DNA from 2 places in the Enterococcus rotai genome. Region 2 is predicted to be linked to the other one. Evidence: riboswitches for the same ligand, from Rfam matches in the RefSeq annotation. Region 2 holds a riboswitch; the other holds the start of a gene.

Evidence for each region. Region 2 has a riboswitch for thiamine pyrophosphate ahead of thiT (energy-coupled thiamine transporter ThiT). Riboswitches for the same ligand answer to the same signal wherever they lie in the genome.
Region 1: it holds a riboswitch for thiamine pyrophosphate, as region 2 does, so the genes downstream of both, tenA (thiaminase II) here and thiT (energy-coupled thiamine transporter ThiT) in region 2, are expected to answer to the same signal.

What each region holds. Positions count from the first base shown of each region.
Region 1 covers NZ_CP013655.1:2,537,959-2,541,788, forward strand. Annotated here, with positions in the region: gene ATZ35_RS11625 (diacylglycerol/lipid kinase family protein) at 1-194, shown strand, start outside; gene ATZ35_RS11630 (DUF1294 domain-containing protein) at 269-547, shown strand; gene ATZ35_RS11635 (lysylphosphatidylglycerol synthase transmembrane domain-containing protein) at 577-1,623, shown strand; TPP riboswitch at 1,704-1,803, shown strand; gene tenA (thiaminase II) at 1,901-2,569, shown strand; gene thiM (hydroxyethylthiazole kinase) at 2,566-3,375, shown strand; gene thiD (bifunctional hydroxymethylpyrimidine kinase/phosphomethylpyrimidine kinase) at 3,372-3,830, shown strand, end outside.
Region 2 covers NZ_CP013655.1:3,347,654-3,351,483, reverse strand. Annotated here, with positions in the region: gene ATZ35_RS14955 (zinc metalloprotease) at 1-1,082, opposite strand, end outside; TPP riboswitch at 1,233-1,331, shown strand; gene thiT (energy-coupled thiamine transporter ThiT) at 1,385-1,987, shown strand; gene ATZ35_RS14945 (sigma-70 family RNA polymerase sigma factor) at 2,111-2,650, shown strand; gene ATZ35_RS14940 (hypothetical protein) at 2,643-3,569, shown strand; gene ATZ35_RS14935 (hypothetical protein) at 3,607-3,830, shown strand, end outside.

The sequences.
Region 1 (3,830 bases), 810 kb from region 2:
CAAAAATTATTTTAGGTAAAGTCTATGAAATTCCAGATGTGAAATATATGACTGCAGCTGAAATATCGATTAAAAGTTCGAACGAAAAGAAAATTGGTACTCGTGTTGATGGTGATCCAAGTGAGGATCTACCTGTTGAAATGACCGTCATCAAACATGGTCTAACTGTTTTCGTACCAGAGCAAAAAAAGTAATCTTGTCGAAATAACTTTACATCCTACACTCTTTCAAGGTATTCTATTAATACAATGATTTTGGAGGAAGAAGGATGACAGGTTTGTTGAAGCATTTACCATGGGTGTATTTACTCATTGTAAATTTGGTTGAGTTTTTTACAATGTACCTTGATAAACAAAGAGCAAAAAGAGGAAAATGGCGAGTCCCAGAGTCTGAACTTTTATTTATTGGCTTGATTGGCGGAGGAATTGGCGGTCTACTTGCCCAGCAACTCTTTCATCACAAGACGAGAAAGTTACGCTTTTATTTTGCTTTTATTTTTGGTACACTTGTGACTATTGCAATTATTTATTATCGTTATAAAAGATAATTGTGAATACAAATTAGTGGGGAGAAACTATGAAAAGCAATTCCAAGACAAAAGTTTTTCTAAATATCAGCTTGTTAGCTATTTTTATTGGAGTGATCATCTATGTGATGGATAATTCACTCAGTGATATCTTTGCGCAATTAATGAAGACAAGTTGGATCGTTGTTGCCCTAGTTATCTTACTAGGAGTCGTTTACCAGATAGTGGAAGGACGCTCGATCAAAGAGATTGCTGCCTATTTTCAGAAGGATTTTACGACAAAAGATGGTTTTTTCACCTCTTGTTATGTGGCTTTTTATCGCGTAATTTCTTTTGGGACGGGTACATTGCTTTCTGAAATTTATTTTTACAAGAAAAAAGGGCTAGCTGTTTCCCAAGGCGTTGGTGTGACGGCCTTGCATATGATCATGTATAAAGTAGCAGTGATTTTTCTATCTGTTCTCGGGTTGATTTTTCAGTTTTCTTTATTTTATGAACGTGCACCAAAAATGATTCCCTTTATCTTAGTTGGTGTTGGGCTGACCTTTGTTATTATATTTTCATTATTGATTCTATCAAGTAGCATCAATCTTCAAGTGATTTTGATCAAGTGGACAAATAAACATTTTAAACGTAAAAGATTACGTGACTGGGTGGATAAGTGTAATCTTCAAATTTACTCATTAAGAGAAACGGTTCAAACCATCACGAAAGACCGTTCAGCGATGATTCGGATTTTTGGCTGGAATGTAGCAAAGTTGCTTTTCTGGTACGTGATCCCTTATGTTGTGCTTGTTGAGAATCATCCGAATATTGATTTTCTTTTGGTTCTTTCTTTTACAAGTTTTTCGGTTATTTTATCCGGGGTGTTTCCAACCCCAGCAGGTATTGGACCGTTTGAATTCGTTTATTTATTGCTATTCAAACCGCTAGTTGGAACGGTCGATGCAGTATCTTCGTTGTTATTGTATCGTTTTGGTAGTTTTGTTTTGCCTTTTCTGATTGGATTTATTTATGTATTGATTCAAAAGAGAAGAGATATTAAAACGGATCTTTCCGCAGCAAGAAAAGAGAAAAAGGAAACGTTAGAAGAATAATGTGTAGACAAGCTTTGAGAATCGAAAGATTTTTAACGCTTGTTTTTTATCGATTTTGCAAAATACTATGGTATACTTTAGATAAGTACTAGGGGAGTCATTTTGACTGAGATGTTCGCTTGAACGGACCCTTTGAACCTGTGAGTTGAGACTCGCGTAGGGAAGTAGTCTAAGAAATAGAATAACACGGCTAAACTCTATGAAATGGTTCTTTAACATTTTATGGCGTTTTTTTCTGTTTTTAAGATTCTTCTCAAAAATATCGAGGAGGAATTGTATGACATTTACTGAAGAAATAAGAAAATCTGCTGATATAATTTGGCAGGAAAGTAAGGACCATCCATTTATCTTAGAGTTAAAAGCTGGAACATTACCACCAGAAATTTTCCGATTTTATCTGATCCAAGATCGGTATTATTTGGAGCAATTTAGTAAAATCCATTTAAAGGCTGCAGAATTAGCAATAGATAAAAAAGTCAGAAGCTGTTTTTTAGATGGTGTAAAAAATTTAGAAGCCGCAGAAATATCCGTTAGAAAAACCTTTTTCAAAGAATTGAAAGTCTCAAAAGAGGAAATCAGTCAAACACCGATTGCACCAGCAGCCTATCATTATACCTCACATATGTATCGAGAAGTTGAAAGTAAAAATATAGCTAGAATTGCAGCAGCCTTGTTGCCCTGCTATTGGTTATATCAAGAAATCGGCGAAGAATTAATCGCAAATGGTTCACCAGATCCGTTGTATCAAAGGTGGATCGAAACCTATGATCGTGAAAGCTACCAGAATGCGGTTCGTAGGCAAATTCAACTGACGGATCAGCTAGCCAACCAAGCTTCTTTGGATGAGCAATTACTTATGAAACAAGCCTTTATTATTAGTAGTTATGAAGAATTGAATTTTTGGGAAATGGCTTATACAAAACAAAAATGGGGGTTAAAGAGATGATCAACTATCAATTGATTGATACCTTACGCACAAAAAATCCGCTAGTTCATACTATTACCAATATTGTGGTTGCAAATGATTCGGCTAATGGGTTACTGGCAATCGGAGCATCCCCATTTATGTCAAGTACACTTGCTGAAATGGAAGAAGTGGCGGCGATTGCTGATGTTATAGTGTTAAATATGGGGACTTTGAATGACGAGCATTTAGCTGCAATGATTCTTGCTGGTAAAAAAGCGAACGAATTAGGAAAACCAGTTGTCTTAGATCCTGTTGGTGCTGGCGCGACAAATTATCGTAAACAGGCGGTTGAGCAATTATTGAACCAAGTCAAACCAACATTGATTCGGGGAAATGCTGGAGAAATTGCAGCGCTGAGTGGAACGGCTTGGGCTGCTAAAGGAGTAGATGCTGGAACTGGATCAGTAGATATTACTGAAATTGCCGAAAAGTTAGCACTTGATGTGAATTGTTTTATTGCAGTAAGTGGTGAAACAGATACGATAACAGATGGCAAGCAAACTTATTTTGTTAAAAATGGAACACCATACTTTACGAAGATGACAGGAGCAGGTTGTTTACATGGATGTGTTTGTGGGGCTTTCTTAGCAGTTGCTCAGGAGTCTACTTTAGAAAGTGTCGTTGTTGCAAGTGCAATGTATGCTTTAGCAGGCGAACTTGTAGCAGATCAGTTAACAAGTGTTTCTGTCGGGTCATTTAGAACGTACTTATTAGATCAACTATCAGGATTAGATAGTACGTTAGTGCAAGCAAAAGCAAGAATCGAAAGGATGGCTGAAAAATGAATGAAACGATCCAAGCGTTAACGATTGCAGGATTTGACAGTGGCGGCGGTGCGGGAATGCAAGCTGATTTAAAGACCTTTCAAGAGCGATTTGTATTTGGGACCTCTGTTTTAACGGCGTTACCGATTCAAAATACACAAGGAGTTAAAAAAGTGTATGATATTTCCCTAGAAGCAATTCAAGATCAGTTAGACGCTATCGATGAAGATTTTAAAATCTCAGCCGTAAAAACAGGTATGTTGTTTACAGCTAGTATCACGCAGCTTGTTTCAGCCTTTTTAAAGACGGTTGATTTTGGTCCTTTAGTTGTGGATCCTGTAATGATTGCTAAAAGTGGTCATGCTTTACTAAAAGATTCCGCTGTTAAAGCTTTAATCGAAGAGCTGTTGCCGCAAGCTTTTGTTATTACGCCAAATATTCCTGAAGCTGAGGTGATCACAAACATGACCATCACA
Region 2 (3,830 bases):
TGATTAGCTAAAATTTCATTGTAAAGCCAATCATTTAACGTCAGCTCGGCTTTGGCATCCCCAAGATTCGGTGCTTTATTAACGAAAGATTTCCCTTTTTTTAAGCAATCTAAAGCTGTTTTAACATCATTTTCTACAAAATAGTAATAGGTAGCTTCGATACGCTTATTCCCCATCAAAGGTTGCTTCAAGCTCATTTGTACTTTTTTATCAGACCATAACTCAGTCAGTCGTGAATCGTCTGGTTTAGTAATCGCCAGCGAAAAGATCATCTCTTTTTTCACTTCAATTTGATAGATAGAAATCAACTCATCTTTACGATGCCATAACGATTCCATCGCTTCATTTAAGCTTTTCCAATCCATCTCTTCTGAAAAACGAGCCATTTTTAAAAATTGTTGGTAGTCATTAGAATACGTTTGCTTAGGAATAGCTGGAACTAATTCAAAATAGACCTTTGGTAGTTCAATGTAACTAAAGCCTTGATTTAAAAGAGAGTTCACTTCAAATTGTAAGTATAATAAATATTGCTGTTCTTCACTAGAGGTAGCTGTTTTTAAGCTCATACCATCATTAAATCCCATTGGAATAGCATTTGTAAGAACCGTAAACAGCCCAGTAACAATAAATGCCATAGCAATCAGCGAGTGAAATCCAAATGAAATCAAAACGATACCAGAAATAATCACATTTGCTAAAACACCACCTAATAAATATAGGCGAAAAGGAAACTTCCCCTTTTCATAGGTTGGAGGTGCCATCAAGCATTGTCCAAGGGTACCGGGAACGTTGAAGCGTCTAAACACAACTCCACCATTCGTTTGCCAAACCCACATAAAAGAGAAAATTCGGTAACTCACCATTTTATAACCAGTTAATTTCCCAAAAATGCCATGACCTGCTTCGTGGATAATGATATGAAGGATATAAGAAAGAATCAGCGCAAAGACAAAAATAAGTATGTCTAAAACAGATAAATCAAGATTATTTTTTGCAATTAGATATCCCCCAAAATAGCCACCTATGCCTCCTAACCCTAATGAAATCAAAATAGAACCAACTTTTTTTACCTTTTTTTTCATACGATACCTCCTTAGTTTAATTCTATTTTACCGTATTGATATAGAGAAAGCTCACGCTTTTTTATTAAAGTCGCTTCTTTACTTTTTTTGAACAACATGTTACTCTTTTAGTGTTGTCAGAAAATGATGACCACTAAAAATTAAATAGAACCCATCACAAAGGGGAGCCATGGCTGAGAATGAGTAATAACTCTAAACCCTTCGAACCTGTTCGTTAGTACGAGCGTAGGAATTGTGATGGAGTAAATAGCAACTTTTACTCCTCCTTTGTGAATCGGTCGTTCTAGAGGGAGGATTTTTTTATGCAAAGAACATCAGAGTTACGAGTTTGGATCGAAGGAACGATCGTGGCAGCTATTGCAATGGTGTTGTCCTTTATTCCAACGAATATTGGTAGTAGTTTTTCAATATCATTAGGGATGATCCCTATCACGCTTTATGCTTTACGGAGAGGAACCAAAGCTGGCTTCTTTTCAGCATTTATTTGGGGATTGTTACACTTTCCTTTAGCACAAGTCTATTATTTAATGCCAGCCCAAGTGATTATTGAGTATATTTTAGCTTTTGGTTTTGCAGGGGTCGCAGGCGTTTATAGTGACAAGTTGCAACAAGCAATTCGAAATGAAGAATATAAGAAGAGTAGCCGCATCATTATCTATGCTTCATTTTTTGGCACACTGATGCGTTATATTTGGCACTTTATAGCCGGCGTGATTTTCTGGGGGAGCTTTGCACTTTGGGGAATGAATCCATGGTTGTTTTCATTTGTAATGAATGGGTTAAGTGGGGTAGCAACTGCAATTGTAACATCAGTTGTGCTGCTATTGCTTCTTAGAATCGATCCTAAGCTATTTACCCCTACAACGATGACAGGAATTCGTCGTCATCATAAAGAAATTGAATAAATGGGTATCATTTAATGTAATTCTAGTATCTGGGCTAAAACTTAGAAAGTTTTAGCTCTTTTTTTATTTTTATTGAAACCTAAATACAATTTTTTTACACTATTAGGGTGAAGAGGTGAGGAAATGGGGAAGTTTAGTTATTCAGAACGTTTATTGGTCAAAAAAGCGATCAAAGGAGATGTCCAAGCATTAGGTAAACTATTACAGAAAAATCATGAATATCTATATAAAATGGCGTACATCTATATTGGGAATAAGGAAGATGCGTTAGATATTATGCAAGAGGCCACAATCCAGTCGATAAAATCGATTCACTCATTAAAAGAACCAAGCTATTTTTTAACTTGGTTTTGTACGATTATGGCAAGACAGGCAAGTAAAGTGATCGATCAAAAAGTTAAAATCCGAGCATTACAGAACAATCCCGCGTATACGGAACCAAAAGATCCATCGTTCAATAAGAACCAAAGCATTGACGTATTAGAAGCGGTAATAAGCTTAGATGACAACTATCGTTTGGTTTTACAGTTATTTTATTATCAGGATCTGTCAGTCAAAGAAATCAGCGAAGTTTTAGCGATGCCGCAAGGTACAGTCAAAACAAATTTAAAACGGGGACGTGAAGCACTTAGACAAACACTAGGGGAGGATTATTATGTCTGATAACGAGAAGAAAATTCTAGAAAAAGCGATGAAGCAAATAAAAGTACCATATGAAGATACACTCGCGGCTTTAGAGACACATTCAAACCGAAGGAAAACGAAGTTCAGTAAACTGAAATATAAATGGGGGGAGCTGATTCTATCAGGCGTCATCATTGTCTGTTTAGTTCTTGTAGGAGCATTAATGTGGCCAAAGAAAAATGAGATAAATAAACCCAGTGCTTCGATTTCTACTTCTTCTACATTGGAAAATACAAACGAAATACCAGCGACTATTTTACAATCCGTAAACTATTGGAAAGTCAAGAACGAAGAGAAGTATTACAGTTTTAGTGAAAGTAAGATTCGGATGATTGTCCAGTATTTCACGCGAATGGAGCCTGAATATACATTTAAAGAAGACCAGTTAGTGATATTTGCCAAAGTCATCAATGATCAAGGGGAGGACGTGGCTGATACCTATTCATATCAAGTGAAAAGAGATGGCGCGAATTTAGTATTAGAACCAAATTCTGCTGAAATAGAACGTCTTATTTTAGAGCCACATAACGAAGAAATTTTTCCATATACTGAAGAAAGTATCAAAAAACTTCAGCCAGCTGTTGAACCAGATTTCACTAAATATGCTTCATGGACATCAATTATAAAAGGAAATCATGGCTTAAATAGTACGGTTACGTTTGATGGATTTCTTAGAAAAGAAAAAATTGATGGTGAAGAAAGGTGGATGACAACCACTTATGAAGTAAAGGATAATCGAATTCTGGTGAATTATGGTGGTTATACAATTGGCAGTGATATGTATTGGGATGGAGAGAATATTGTTTTATGGCCGGCCTCAAGTACACTTCCAAAATCAGAAGACAGAGAAGAATATGATGAGGAGAGCGTTGTGCTCCTTAAGCCAAATAAAGAATAGACTTTATTTTAGATCATATAATTGAAAGGATGAAAAAATGAAAACTAAAAGAGTTATTCGTTGGGTAAATGCACTTGCAGTCTTGATTGGTTGTACAGCAATAGGTTTTTTCGCATATGAATTGGTTAAACTGACGCAAGAAGTTCAAGCAGATGAGTCATACGGAGCAAAAATGACTAAAACGTCCGATAAACCAAATGAATTACCCAAAGAAGCGAAACAAACGATACAAGTCAATACCTTTAAAGAAAATAGCATCGT